DNA from 2 places in the Streptomyces sp. NPDC048171 genome. Region 2 is predicted to be linked to the other one. Evidence: predicted binding sites of a transcription regulator. Region 2 holds the regulator's gene; the other holds the start of a gene.
The links. The regulator HspR, encoded in region 2, represses chaperone genes until heat shock. The targets are predictions, from matches to a motif close to TTGAGNNNNNNNNNCTCAA.

Region 1: a site for HspR is predicted at 3,055-3,073, ahead of lon (endopeptidase La). Genes of this name have one in related genera too.

What each region holds. Positions count from the first base shown of each region.
Region 1 covers NZ_JBIDAU010000002.1:654,185-661,354, reverse strand. Annotated here, with positions in the region: gene ACGF3J_RS07425 (lysozyme) at 1-376, shown strand, start outside; gene lon (endopeptidase La) at 609-3,032, opposite strand; gene ACGF3J_RS07415 (spermidine synthase) at 3,198-3,896, shown strand; gene ACGF3J_RS07410 (response regulator transcription factor) at 4,010-4,750, shown strand; gene ACGF3J_RS07405 (cell wall metabolism sensor histidine kinase WalK) at 4,747-5,871, shown strand; gene ACGF3J_RS07400 (multifunctional oxoglutarate decarboxylase/oxoglutarate dehydrogenase thiamine pyrophosphate-binding subunit/dihydrolipoyllysine-residue succinyltransferase subunit) at 6,153-7,170, shown strand, end outside.
Region 2 covers NZ_JBIDAU010000005.1:400,220-407,389, reverse strand. Annotated here, with positions in the region: gene ACGF3J_RS16470 (hypothetical protein) at 1-1,869, opposite strand, end outside; gene ACGF3J_RS16465 (ABC transporter ATP-binding protein) at 1,866-2,552, opposite strand; gene ACGF3J_RS16460 (hypothetical protein) at 2,674-3,054, opposite strand; gene ACGF3J_RS16455 (sugar ABC transporter substrate-binding protein) at 3,231-4,313, opposite strand; gene ACGF3J_RS16450 (hypothetical protein) at 4,656-5,168, shown strand; gene ACGF3J_RS16445 (heat shock protein transcriptional repressor HspR) at 5,261-5,710, opposite strand; gene dnaJ (molecular chaperone DnaJ) at 5,716-6,915, opposite strand; gene grpE (nucleotide exchange factor GrpE) at 6,952-7,170, opposite strand, start outside.

The DNA.
Region 1 (7,170 bases), on a different contig from region 2:
GTCCAGGGACGGCAGGACGCTGCCGGGGGCACTCGACATCGAGTGGAACCCGTACGGCGCCGCCTGCTACGGCAAGACGCAGAGCCAGATGGTCTCCTGGATCCGCGACTTCCTGAACACGTACAAGGCCCGCACCGGCCGTGACGCCGTGATCTACACGGCCACCAGCTGGTGGACCCAGTGCACCGGCAACTACGGCGGCTTCGCCGCGAACAACCCGCTCTGGATCGCCCGGTACGCCGCGTCGGTGGGCACGCTGCCGGCCGGCTGGGGCTACTACACGATGTGGCAGTACACGTCGTCCGGTCCGACGGTCGGCGACCACAACAGGTTCAACGGCGCGCTCGACCGCGTGCAGGCCCTCGCCAACGGCTGACGGCGTCGGCGCCGGTCGCCCGGGCCGGGGCGACCGGCGCCGGCCCGCGTCACCGGGCTCGGTCGCCGTCCCCGGTGCCGTGCCTCCCCGTCCGCACCTTGCCGGCGCTCGCCGCCACCACCGGCGCGACGGCCAGGCACCGCGGCAGGGAGAGGCCCTGGTCCGCCTCGCATACGGCGGAGGCCCGGACCCCTCAGGGGATCCGGGCCTCCGTCTCATCCGGCAGCGTCCGTCACGCCGCGACCGGAGTCCTGCGCGCCGCCCCGTTCGTCGCGGGGGCGAGCGCCAGCTCCAGCACCTGGCGGACGTCGCTGACGGCGTGGACGTCGAGCTTGTCGAGGACCTCCGCCGGGACGTCGTCCAGGTCGGGCTCGTTGCGCTTGGGGATGATCACCGTGGTGACCCCCGCCCGGTGCGCCGCGAGCAGCTTCTGCTTGACCCCGCCGATGGGCAGGACCCGGCCGGTGAGCGAGACCTCGCCGGTCATCGCCACGTCGGTGCGGACCAGCCGCCCGGACAGCAGCGAGGCGAGGGCCGTGGTCATGGTGACGCCGGCGCTCGGGCCGTCCTTGGGGACCGCGCCCGCCGGGAAGTGGATGTGCGCTCCCCGGTCCTTGAGGTCGCCCACCGGCAGTTCCAGCTCGGCTCCGTGGCTGCGCAGGAAGCTCAGCGCGATCTGCGCCGACTCCTTCATCACGTCGCCCAGCTGACCGGTCAGGGTCAGCCCTGCCGCGCCCGTCTCCGGGTCGGCCAGCGACGCCTCGACGTAGAGGACGTCGCCGCCCGCGCCGGTGACCGCGAGGCCGGTGGCCACGCCCGGCACCGAGGTGCGCCGCTCCGCCGGGTCCTGGGCGGACTCGGGCACGTGGTGCGGCCGGCCGATCAGACCGCGCAGGTCGGCCTCCGTGACGGTGAAGGGCAGCTCCCGCTCGCCCAGCTCGTGCTGGGCCGCGACCTTGCGCAGCAGCCGGGCGATCGACCGCTCCAGGGTGCGTACGCCCGCCTCACGGGTGTACTCGCCGGCGAGCTTGCGCAGCGCGCCCTCGTCGACCGTGACCTCGTCGCCGTCGAGTCCGGCCCGCTCCAGCTGGCGCGGGAGCAGGTGGTCACGGGCGATGACGACCTTCTCGTCCTCGGTGTAGCCGTCCAGGCGGACCAGCTCCATACGGTCGAGCAGCGCCTCCGGGATGGCCTCCAGGACGTTGGCGGTGGCGAGGAAGACCACGTCGGACAGGTCCAGCTCGACCTCCAGGTAGTGGTCCCGGAAGGTGTGGTTCTGGGCCGGGTCGAGGACTTCGAGCAGGGCCGCGGCGGGGTCGCCGCGGAAGTCGGAGCCGACCTTGTCGATCTCGTCGAGCAGGACGACCGGGTTCATGGACCCCGCCTCCTTGATCGCCCGCACGATCCGGCCGGGCAGCGCGCCGACGTAGGTACGCCGGTGGCCGCGGATCTCGGCCTCGTCGCGGACGCCGCCGAGGGCGACGCGGACGAACTTGCGGCCCATCGCGTGGGCGACGGACTCGCCGAGCGAGGTCTTGCCGACGCCGGGCGGGCCCACCAGGGCCAGCACGGCACCGCCGCGCCGGCCGCCGACCACGCCGAGGCCCCGGTCACCGCGGCGCTTGCGCACGGCGAGGTACTCGGTGATGCGCTCCTTCACGTCCTCCAGGCCCGCGTGCTCGGCGTCGAGCACGGCCTGGGCGCCCTGGATGTCGTAGGCGTCCTCGGTGCGCTCGCTCCACGGCATCTCCAGGACCGTGTCGAGCCAGGTGCGGATCCAGGAGCCCTCGGGGGACTGGTCGGAGGACCGCTCCAGCTTGTCGACCTCCTTGAGCGCGGCCTCGCGGACCTTCTCGGGCAGGTCGGCGGCCTCGACACGGGCGCGGTAGTCGTCGGACTCCTCACCGTCCTGCTCGCCGTTGATCTCGCGCAGCTCCTTGCGCACCGCGTCGAGCTGGCGGCGCAGCAGGAACTCCCGCTGCTGCTTGTCGACGCCCTCCTGGACGTCCTTGGCGATGGTCTCGGCGACGTCCTGCTCGGCGAGGTGGTCGCGCAGCTGCTGGGTGGCGAGCTTCAGGCGGGCCACCGGGTCGGCGGTCTCCAGCAGCTCGACCTTCTGCTCGGTGGTGAGGAACGGCGAGTAACCGGAGTTGTCGGCCAGCGCGGAGACGTCGTCGATGGCCTGGACGCGGTCGACGACCTGCCAGGCGCCGCGCTTGCGCAGCCAGGCGGTGGCGAGCGCCTTGTACTCCTTCACCAGCTCGGCGACCTGGCCGGGCAGGGGGTCGGGCACGGTCTCGTCGACGCGGGTGCCCTCGACCCAGAGCGCGGCGCCGGGCCCGGTGGTGCCGGCGCCGATCGCCACCCGGCCCCGGCCGCGGATCAGGGCGCCCGGGTCGCCGTCGGCCAGCCGGCCGACCTGCTCGACGGTGCCCAGGACGCCGGTGGCGGCGTGGGTGCCGTCGATGCGCGGGACGAGCAGGACCTTGGGCTTGCCGGGCTCGGACCGGGCGGCGGCCTGGGCGGCCTCCACCGCGGCCCGTACCTCGGCGTCGCTCAGGTCCAGGGGGACGACCATGCCGGGCAGGACCACTTCGTCGTCGAGCGGCAGCACGGGCAGGGTGAGCGGTGTGAAGGCGGCGGACTCAGCAGCCATGATCTCCCCTTCGGCAGTCAAGTTGAGTTACATCGACTCAATGAAAGGGAGTCCCTGATTGTTCCCCCGCGGGTGTTCGCTGTGAGCGATCACCGGTCGCGGCGCCCGCGGCCCGTGCACGAAAAGCGCTCCCGGCCCGCGCGGCATTCCTGCCAGGATGGGCCGATGGCCATCACTTCCCCCGACTTCCGCGAGACACCCGAGGTGCTGGACCGCAGGGAGGGCCCGTACGGCGAGGTCGTCCTGCGCCGCCACGGGGCGCTGCTCCAGATCATCGCGAACGGCTGCTTCCTGATGGACACCTCCGACGGGCGCTCCGAGCGGCGGCTGGTCGACGCGGCGGCCGACGCGCTCGCCGGGTCCGGCGGGCGGACCGCCCCGCACCTGCTCATCGGCGGGCTCGGCGTCGGCTTCTCGCTGGCCCACGCGGCGGCCGACCCCCGGTGGGGCCGGATCGCGGTCGTCGAGCGGGAGCCCGCCGTCATCGACTGGCACCGCGCCGGACCGCTCTCCGCCCTGTCGGCGCGGGCGCTGGCCGACCCGCGCACGAAGATCGTCGAGGCGGACCTGGTCGCCTACGTCAATGAGACTTCCGACACGTACGACGCGCTCTGCCTGGACATCGACAACGGCCCCGGCTGGACCGTCACCGAGGGCAACGACGGGCTGTACGGACCGTCCGGACTGGCGGGCTGCGCACGGCTGTTGAGACCCGGCGGGGTACTTGCCGTATGGTCTGCGCAACCCTCTCCGGAATTCGAAGAAACCTTGCGTAATGCCGGTTTCCAGCAGGTGCGTACCGAAGAGATCCCCGTTGCCCGGGGCGTTCCGGACGTCGTCCATCTCGGCGTCGGTCCTGGATAGCAATGGCGTGGGGACTCCCCGTACGCTGCTGCTCTGACACGGATCATTCAAGCGTCAATCGCAGTCATGGGATCACCCCACGGATTCCGGAAAGCACACCTCAGGGGCGGGCGATGGAGCAGACACAGACCTCCCACAACGGCTCGGCCGCGGCCACCCAGGGCGCACAGCGCCGGGTGCTGGTGGTCGAGGACGACCAGACGATCGTGGACGCCATCGCGACCCGCCTGCGCGCCGAAGGGTTCCTGGTGCAGACGGCGGGCGACGGTCCGTCCGCCGTCGACACGGCCGAGGCATGGCAGCCCGACCTGCTCATCCTCGACATCATGCTGCCGGGCTTCGACGGCCTGGAGGTCTGCCGGCGCGTGCAGGCCCAGCGGCCGGTGCCGGTGATGATGCTCACCGCGCGCGACGACGAGACGGACATGCTGGTCGGGCTCGGCGTGGGCGCCGACGACTACATGACCAAGCCGTTCTCGATGCGCGAGCTGGCCGCGCGCGTGCACGTGCTGCTGCGCCGGGTGGAGCGGGCCGTCGTGGCCGCCTCGACGCCGCGCAGCGGCATCCTGCGCCTCGGCGAGCTGGAGATCGACCACGCGCAGCGCCGGGTGCGGGTGCGCAGCGAGGACGTCCACCTCACGCCGACCGAGTTCGACCTGCTGGTCTGCCTGGCGAACACCCCGCGCGCGGTGCTCTCCCGTGAACAGCTGCTGGCCGAGGTCTGGGACTGGGCGGACGCCTCCGGCACCCGGACCGTGGACAGCCACATCAAGGCGCTGCGCCGGAAGATCGGCGCCGAGCGCATCCGCACCGTGCACGGCGTGGGCTACGCGCTGGAGACGCCGACGCCATGAGCCGAGGGCGGGAGGCCGCACGGAGGAGCCCCGGCCCCCGCATCGCCGGGGAGCCCTGGGGCGGCGTACGCCCGTTCTCGGTCAAGACCAAGCTGGGCGCGCTGGTCGTCACGTCGGTGCTGATCACCACCGGTCTCTCGGTGATCGCGGTGCACACCAAGACGGAGCTGCGCTTCATCACGGTCTTCTCGATGATCGCCACGCTGCTGATCACCCAGTTCGTGGCGCACTCGCTGACCGCGCCGCTGGACGAGATGAACGCGGTGGCCCGGTCCATCTCGCACGGCGACTACACGCGCCGGGTACGCGAGAACCGCCGCGACGAACTGGGCGACCTGGCCGTCACCATCAACCGCATGGCCGACGACCTGGAGGCCCAGGACCTCCAGCGCAAGGAGCTGGTCGCGAACGTCTCGCACGAGCTGCGCACCCCCATCGCGGGCCTGCGCGCGGTGCTGGAGAACATCGTCGACGGCGTCACCGAGGCCGACCCGGAGACCATGCGCACCGCGCTCGGCCAGACCGAGCGGCTCGGCCGGCTGGTGGAGACGCTGCTGGACCTCTCCCGCCTGGACAACGGCGTGATACCGCTGCGCAAGCGGCGCTTCGAGGTCTGGCCGTACCTGTCCGGCGTGCTCAAGGAGGCCAACATGGTCGCCTCCGCCCGCGCGGGCATCGCCTCCGGCTCGGGCAGCCACACCCGCACCGACGTGCACCTGGCGCTCGACGTCTTCCCGCCGGAGCTGACCGCGCACGCCGACCCCGAGCGCATCCACCAGGTCGTCGCCAACCTCATCGACAACGCGGTCAAGCACAGCCCGCCGCACGGCCGCGTGACGGTCAAGGCGCGCCGCGGGGAGCTGCCCGAGTCGCTCGAGCTGGAGGTCCTCGACGAAGGCCCCGGTATTCCGCGATCGGAGTGGCGCCGGGTGTTCGAGCGCTTCAACCGGGGGTCGGTGTCCCGGCCGCACGGTCCGGGCAGCGACGGCGGTACCGGTCTGGGCCTGGCGATCGCGCGCTGGGCGGTGGATCTGCACGGCGGCCGGATCGGTGTGGCCGAATCCGAGCGGGGGTGCCGGATTCTCATCACTCTTCCGGGCCTTCCCCCGACCTCCGGTTGACGTAGGGTTCGAAGCGGAGCATCAAGATCCACGGGCATCCGCCCTGGCGGACACGTGTGATCACGGACAGGCCCGCGTTTCCCCGGCGCCGGGTCCCGCTCCGCTCTTCCCACGCGCAGCAGAACCTCGCTTGTTTCCCGCCATTTCCAGCGCCGAAACACCGTCTGCAATGTGACTTACGCGACGATGAACGGGCCCGGCCTGACCTTCGGGGTGCGGGGGGCGTAGCCTTGATTCCCGCTGTCCACCATCTTGTGAAGCGGAAGAGGGCGGTTCTCGCCGTGTCGCCACAGTCCCCCAGTAACTCGAGCATCTCGACCGACACCGACCAAGCGGGCAAGAACCCCGCTGCGGCGTTCGGTGCCAACGAGTGGCTCGTTGACGAGATCTATCAGCAGTACCTCCAGGACCCGAATTCCGTGGACCGAGCCTGGTGGGACTTCTTCGCCGACTACAAGCCCGGAGCGCCCGCGGCCCAGGCCGCCGCCCCCGCGGCCACGGCCACGGACTCCGGCAACGCGCCACAGGCCGCCCCCGCACCACAGGCGCAGGCTCCCGCCCCGGCCCAGCCGAAGGCGCCCGCCCAGCCGGCCGCCCCTGCGAAGCCCGCCGCCGCGGCCCCCGCGGCTCCGGCCGCCAAGCCCGCCGCCGCGCCGGCCAAGCCCGCGGCCCAGCCGCAGGCGAAGGCCGCCGCGCCCGCCGCGTCCTCGAAGGATGCCGCCGCCGCGGCCCCCGAGGGCCCCGAGCTGGTGACCCTGCGCGGCCCGGCCGCCGCGGTCGCGAAGAACATGAACGCCTCGCTGGAGCTGCCCACGGCCACGTCCGTGCGCGCCGTCCCGGTGAAGCTGCTGTTCGACAACCGCATCGTCATCAACAACCACCTCAAGCGCGCCCGGGGCGGGAAGATCTCCTTCACGCACCTGATCGGCTACGCGATGGTGCAGGCCATCAAGGCCATGCCGACGATGAACCACTCGTTCGGCGAGAAGGACGGCAAGCCGACCCTCGTCAAGCCCGCGCACGTCAACCTCGGCCTCGCCATCGACCTGGTCAAGCCCAACGGCGACCGCCAGCTGGTCGTCGCGGCGATCAAGAAGGCCGAGACGCTGAACTTCTTCGAGTTCTGGCAGGCCTACGAGGACATCGTCCGCCGCGCCCGCGACGGCAAGCTGACGATGGACGACTTCTCCGGCGTCACGGTCTCCCTGACCAACCCCGGCGGCCTCGGCACCGTCCACTCGGTGCCCCGCCTGATGCCCGGCCAGTCGGTCATCATGGGCGTCGGCTCCATGGACTACC
Region 2 (7,170 bases):
GACCGAGCCGACCCCCGCCACCACCACGATCACCAGGACGCCCGCCACGGAGAGCAGCTCCAGCCACCGCTGGGCCGCGACGCCCTCGCCACTGCCCCCGAAGGTGCCCGCCATCGCGAAGACCTGGACGTCCGTCGCCATCGCCACGTGCGCGTTGGCGGCCTGGTGCACCCGCGACAGCGACAACTGACGTCCGTCCCGGGCCAGGACCACCAGGGCCGCTTCCTCGGCTGTACGGACGGTCTTGGTCACGTCGCCCGTACGGGCGTAGAGGTGCGCCCCGACGGACCGCTCCAGCTCGGCCGCACGGGCCAGACCCGCGTGCCGGGTGCGCAGTCCGGCGGGGGCCGCGGCCGGACACACGACTCCCAGGTCCCGCCAGACCGGGCAGTCCGCTACGAGGTCGATCCGCCCCGACCGGGAATCCCTCGTCATGGCCAGGGCATGGACCTCCGTCCCCAGATCCCGTTCGAAGGCCGCCACGTCGGCGGTGGCCGTGGCGAGGGTCGTCGACACGTGCAGGACGCTGGTGCCGAGGTGCTCCTCCACGGCGTCGACCCGGTCGCTCATGTCCGTGAACAGGCTGATCGCGATCTGGCCCTGCGCGGCCAGCCCGATCGCGATGACCACCGCCGCCACCAGCCGGGCCACCGGGCGCGCGCCCGCCGCCAGCCGCCGGCCCGCGACCAGCATGCCCACCCGCCCGCGTGCGGCGCCCAACCGGGCCAGTGAGGGCCCGGTCGCCGCCACCACCGCGCCCGCCACTCCGGGCAGCAGGGCGATGGTGATCACACTTCCGGCCGCCAGGACCGGCAGGCGCAGATCGTACGGAGCCAGGTCGGTGCCCCGGACCGTGCCGAAGAGAGCCACGGGAAACAGCCACAGCATCCACTCGCGACGCCGTCCGGCGGCCACGGGCCGGGTCGAGCCGCCCGGCCGGTGGCGCGGCTGGAGCAGTACCACCGCGGCCAGAACCGCGAGCGGTACTCCCAGCACGGCGCCCACGAGGCCGGGGAGCGCGGCGCGCGCGTCCGGTTCGTACAGCACGAAGTCGACGACGGGCAGCGGCACGTCGGTGAGGAGTACGGGGGCGACCGTCACGGCCGCGGCCGACGCCCCGAGCGCCACGGGAAGGAACGCCTCGCCCACGGTGAACCAGGCCCGGGCGGTGACCGAGGCGCCCAGCGCGGTGAGGACCGCGGTCCGCCGGTCCCGGGCCGCGGCGCCGACCCGGGCGGCGATCACGACGAACAGGCCGGCGGGAAGGCCCACCATCGCGAGATAGGCCCAGTGGAACTCCTTCGGCCCGAAGTTGTACATGTGCTCACCGAGCGACGGCGTCCAGGAGACGCCGAATCCCGAGGCCCTGGTCATGTTCCCGGCGTCCAGTCGCTCCTGCGTCGGCCGTACGTAGGCGAAGTACTCGCTCGGCGACTCCAGGCCGTCCGGATCGATGGTGCCGACGCTCCGGCCGTATTCGCGGCGGACCTGTGGCCCGGCCGCCTTCAGGGCCGGGGAGAGCACGGCCTGTCCGGGCTCCGGCCAGTCGTTCAGGCCGGGTGGCAGGGGCGCCTGCGGGGTCAGGGGCTCTATGTAGACCACGTCGTACTGGCGGTCGCCCGCGCTCGCCAGCGTCGCCCGCCACAGGAGGGTGGCGGAGCCGTTGTCGGCGGTCTGGGGCCAACGGGCCTGGCTGCGCTCGGTCCGGCCGTCGAAGGAGGACACCGCGAGCAGGAATCCGCAGACGGTGAGGACGGCCACGGTGGTGGCCGCGAAGAGCGCGAAGTACCGGATGCGGCCCGCTTCCGCCGTCCCGGACGCGGCGCGCCCCATGCGCAGCAACTGACCGCGCAGAGCGGCCCCGTTCACCGCACCTCCCGCGTCTGGACCAGGCGCCCCTCGTGCAGGTGCAGCCGAAGGTCGGCGCGACCGGCCACCAACGGGTCGTGCGTCACCACCACCAGGGCACACCCGTGTTCGCGCGGGGTGCTGAACAACAGGTCGGCCACGGATTCGCGTTGTTCCCCGTCCAGCGCTCCGGTCGGCTCGTCGGCCAGCAGCAGCTCGGGGGTGTTGACCAGGGCGCGCCCCACGGCGACGCGCTGCCTCTCGCCGCCGGACAGGTCCCGCGTGGCCGCGGCCTGGGGCACACCGAGGCGGGTGAGCAGCGACTCGGCGCGGGAGCGTGCGTCGGTCACCGCCTCCCCGGCGAGCAGGCTCGCGATCATCACGTTCTCCACCGGGGTCAGTTCGGGCAGCAGCTCGCCGAACTGGAAGACCATGCCCACGTGGCGCCGCCGATGCGCGGCGAGGGCCCGCGCGGACAGCCGGGTCACGTCCTGACCCACGACCTCCACGCGCCCCGACTGCGGGCGTATCAGCCCCATGACGCACATCAGCAGGGTCGACTTCCCGCTCCCGGACGGCCCCATCACGGAGACGGAACCACCCGGCGGAACGGTGAGATCGGCACCGGCGAGCAGACTCCGGCCGGACACGCCGTAGACCACCTCGCTCAGCCGCAGAACAGGGGGGCGGGGGGTTGAGGTCACGCGGAGCTCCCTTGGTCGGGGGGATCACTCGATGTGTACGTCGCGGACAACGCATGCCTGACCGAGGGGCCGGGTCGGCCCCTCGGTCAGGCAGTGGTCGGGCTGTGTGGGCGGAACTGCGTCAGCCCGAGTACCAACTGGTGTGCCAGTCGGGCAGGTTGTTGCGGGACACCGTGCCGCGGGCCTTGTAGATCTCGGAGGCCCTACTGCTCTCGACGGTGCCCCTGTTGCCGTCGTTGTCGGACGGACCGTTCGGGCCGTTCTTGTTCCACAGGGTCAGCTTGGTACCCGAGTGGGCCACCCGGTAGTACTCGGCCTTGACCCAGTGGCTGGAACCCGTGTCCTTGATGTTCATGACGGAGCGGTTGCCCTCGGTCCAGAACCGGAGCTCGCCACTGTAGGAGTGCGGGCCGATCTCGTACGCGAAGGCGGGCGTCGCCGTGCTCAGGGCCAGGGCGGCGATGGCGCCGACCCCGAGCCGTCGAGCGATTCTGACGTTCACTGAAGTGTGTCCCCTCGTCTGACGGAGTGCCCGTGCCGCGACAGGCGACAGGGAGGGAGACGCACCGCGGAGAGCCGTGCGTTTCCTGTGGCTCCCAGACTGCTCGGGGACGATGGAGGGGAGAATCCACCCGTTGGGGGGTGTGAACGCGCCCCCCGTCCTGCCGGGGGGGCTGCCTACTTCAGCCCGATCTCCGCGCAGGCGTCCGCGTACTTCGCCGTGCAGATGTCGCTGGCCTTGTAGAAGCCGTCCGCGACGACCGTCTCGTCGATGTTGCCCTGGGTGAGGGCGACGACGGGGACGAGCTGGGCGGGGATGCCCTTGTGGGTGGGGCTGTCGACCTTGTCGCGGGCCAGTGCGTCGAACTGGATGTCCCGGCCCTGGACCCGCGCCACGGCCATCTCCGCGGCGTTCTCGGCCTCCTGCGGGTAGGACTTGTAGACGCTCATGTACTGCTCGCCGGTGACGATCCGCTGCACCGCGGAGAGTTCCGCGTCCTGACCGGTGATCGGGGGCAGGTCGGTGACGCCCGCGCCCTCCAGGGCCTTGATGATGCCGCCCGCCATGCCGTCGTTGGCGGAGTAGACGCCCGCGATGTTGTTCTTGCCGACCTTCTCGATCGCCTCGGTCATGTTCGCCTCGGCGTTCTCCGGCTTCCAGTCCTTGGTGTCGAAGGACTGGGCGATCGTCACCTTGCCGTTCAGCTCGGACATCGCGCCGGCCTTGAACTGCTTGGCGTTCGGGTCGGTGGGCGAGCCGTTCATCATGACGATCTTGTCGGAGCTGTCCGCGCCGTCGAGCGCGTCGATGAGGGAGCGGCCCTGCACCTCGCCGACCAGCTCGTTGTCGAAGGATATGTAGGCGTCGATCGGGCCCTCGGCCAGCCGGTCGTAGGCGATGACCGGGATGCCGGCGTCCTTGGCCTTCTGCACGCCGTCCCCGATGGACTGCGCGTCGACCGCGTCCAGCACGATCACGTCGACCTCGTCGTCGATCATCTGCTGCATCTGCTCGGTCTGCTTCGACGCGCTCGCCTCGGCGTTGGCGTACTTGACGTTGCCCGCGTCGTTGGTGAGCTCGCCGACCTTGGCCTTGAAGAAGGGGTAGTCGAACTGCTCGTAGCGCGTGTTCGCCTTCTCCGGCAGCAGCAGTCCCACGGTGATGTCGTTGCCCTTGGTCGGGCTCGCCTCGTCGCTGCTGTCCGTCGCGCCGAGCACGCCGCAGCCGGCCAGCACGAGGGACATCGAGGTGGCGGCCATGGTGATGGCGATACGGCGCATGTGAGGGCTCACTTCAGGTGCGATTCGGGACGTGGGTACAGCAGTGCGACCCATGTGACTGAAAAGCCAACGCTTCACCCACCATCGGCGTCAAGGGGAACCACTTAACGAGATGGGCACAGTACGTTCCACTTATCCGGCGAAAGTTCTGCGAACAGTCTGCGGAGATCTTCCGGGAGCGCTCTCACGCCCTGGTCACACCTGGTGCACAACGTGCGGGCGCCCGTGGGCGTCTGACGTACCGAGCACCTGTCGCGTACCGACCACCCGTCAGCCGCGTACCCACCATCCGTCAGCCACCGCACGGCGAAGGAAGACCGCATGGCCCACGTCACCGAGGACGCGCGCTTCGGCGCCCTGACCGTCCGGCTGGACACCGGCCTCGGGGAGGTCACCGTCGAGGGCGACGCACTGCCCCGCGTCGAGCTGCGCCGGGCGCAGGGCACGGAGACCGACGAGCACACCCCCGTCGGCACCCGGGACGGCCGGCGGCTCACCCTGACCGTCGACGGCGAGGAGGCGGTCGTCAGCCCGGCGAAGGGACGGCTGACGCGGCGCTCGTTCGCCGTCGACGTCCGGTACGCCGGCCGCACCTGGCGCCTGGTCCCCGACTCGGCCCTGGGCAGCCGCCTCACCCGCGACGAGGAGCACGTGGGGGACTTCTCGGGTGACGGCGAGGGGCGCGGCCACGTGCGGGCAGAGTGGCGCGAGGACGCCGCGTGCGAGGCCCTGGACGCCTCCCTCGGCTACGCGCTGGCCACCGCGTTCGGCACCGGCGCCGAGTCCATGTGGTCGCTGGCCGTCGACGCGGCCGGCGAACTGCTCCCCGGCTGACGGCCGCAAGGGAACCGCGGGCGCGGGGCGCACGTGAAGGGGCCCGGGGGCCGCGCACGAAGCGCGGCCCCCGGGCCCCTTCACTGGTTCCGTCAGTCCGACTGCTGCCGCTTGGGCCGCCACACGACCAGGGCGCTGGTCTGCTGCACCTCCTGGTACGGGACCAGGTCACGGCGGTACGACGCGTGCACCGCCGCCTCGCGCTGGCGCATCGCCGTCGCCGCCCCGTCGAGGGCGTCGGCCATCTCCGCCACCCGGGCCTGGAGCGCGGCGACCTGGTTCTCCAGTTCGATGATGCGCTTGATTCCGGCCAGGTTGATGCCCTCGTCCTGCGACAGCTGCTGCACCTGGCGGAGCAGCTCGATGTCGCGGGCCGAGTAGCGCCGGCCGCGCCCGGCCGTGCGGTCCGGGGAGACCAGGCCGAGGCGGTCGTACTGGCGCAGGGTCTGCGGGTGCAGACCGGAGAGCTGGGCCGCCACCGAGATGACGTAGACCGGGGTCTCCTCGGTCAGTTCATACGGGTTGCGTCGACGACCGTCCATCCCCATCAAGCTCCCTTCGCGGCCTGGAACAACTCCGCCCGCGGATCCTCGTCCGCGGTCGCCTCGCGATACGCCTCCAGCGCGTCACGAGCCTTCCCCGTCAGGTCCTTCGGAACACTCACCTCGACGGTGACCAGGAGGTCGCCCCGGCTGCCGTCCTTGCGGACCGCGCCCTTGCCGCGGGCCCGCATGGTGCGCCCGTTGGGCGTGCCCGGCGGAAGCTTGAGCGTGACGGGCGGACCGCCCAGGGTCGGCACCCGCACCTCGCCGCCCAGGGCGGCCTCGGCGTAGGTGACCGGGACGGTGACCGTGAGGTTGTCGCCCCTGCGGCCGAAGACGGAGTGCTCCTTGACGTGCACGACCACGTAGAGGTCGCCCGCCGGTCCGCCCCGCTCGCCCGGTGTGCCCTTGCCGCGCAGCCGGATGCGCTGCCCGTCCGACACCCCGGCCGGGATGCGGACCTGCATCGTCCGGGAGGACTTGGCGCGTCCGGAGCCCTTGCAGACGTCGCAGGGGTCCTCGGCGATCAGGCCGCGGCCCTTGCAGTCCGGGCACGGGTCGGTGAGCGAGAAACCGCCGCCGGAGCCCCGCGCGACCTGGCCGGTGCCGACGCAGGTCGGGCACACGCGCGGTGTGCCGTTCTTGTCGCCGGTGCCCGAACAGGCCTTGCAGGGCGCCTGCGAGGACATCCGCAGCGGCACCGTGGCGCCCTCGATGGCCTCCGTGAAGCTCAGCGTGACCTCGGACTCGATGTCCTGGCCGCGCCGCGGCTGGGTCCGCGTGCCGGCGCCGGGACCCCCGCCGGTGCGGTTGAACAGGCCGCCGAACACGTCCCCGAGGCCGCCGCCGAAGCCGCCGGCGCCGCCCCCTTGGCCCCCGCCCTGGGCGCCGCCTCCGAAGAGGTCGCCCAGGTCGAAGTTGAAGGTGCCGCCGCCGCCCGCGCCCGGCCCCGGACGGAAACCGCCGTTGCCGAAGAGGGCGCGGGCCTCGTCGTACTCCTTGCGCTTCTTGGAGTCACCGAGGATGTCGTTGGCCTCGGAGATCTCCTTGAAGCGCTCCTCGGCCCTGACGTTCCCCTTGTTGGCGTCCGGGTGGTACTCGCGGGCGAGCTTCCGGTACGCCTTCTTGATCTCGGCCTCGGTGGCGTCCTTGGGGACGCCGAGGACCTTGTAGTAGTCCTTCTCGATGAAGTCCTTGGTGCTCATCCCCGACGTCCCTCCTTCCCGCTTCGCCTACTGACGTCAGCCCTCCTCCGGGCCACCGCTCTCCTTGTTCTCCGCGGCGTCGGAGCCGTCCTTGGCGTCGGTGCTCTCCTCGGCCGGCTTGACGGTCTGCGCGCCGGGCTGCGGCTCGGCGACGGCCACCCGCGCGGGGCGGATGGTGCGCTCGCCGATCCGGTACCCCGGCTGCAGGATCGCCACGCAGGTCGTCTCGGTGACGTCCGGTGCGTAGGAGTGCAT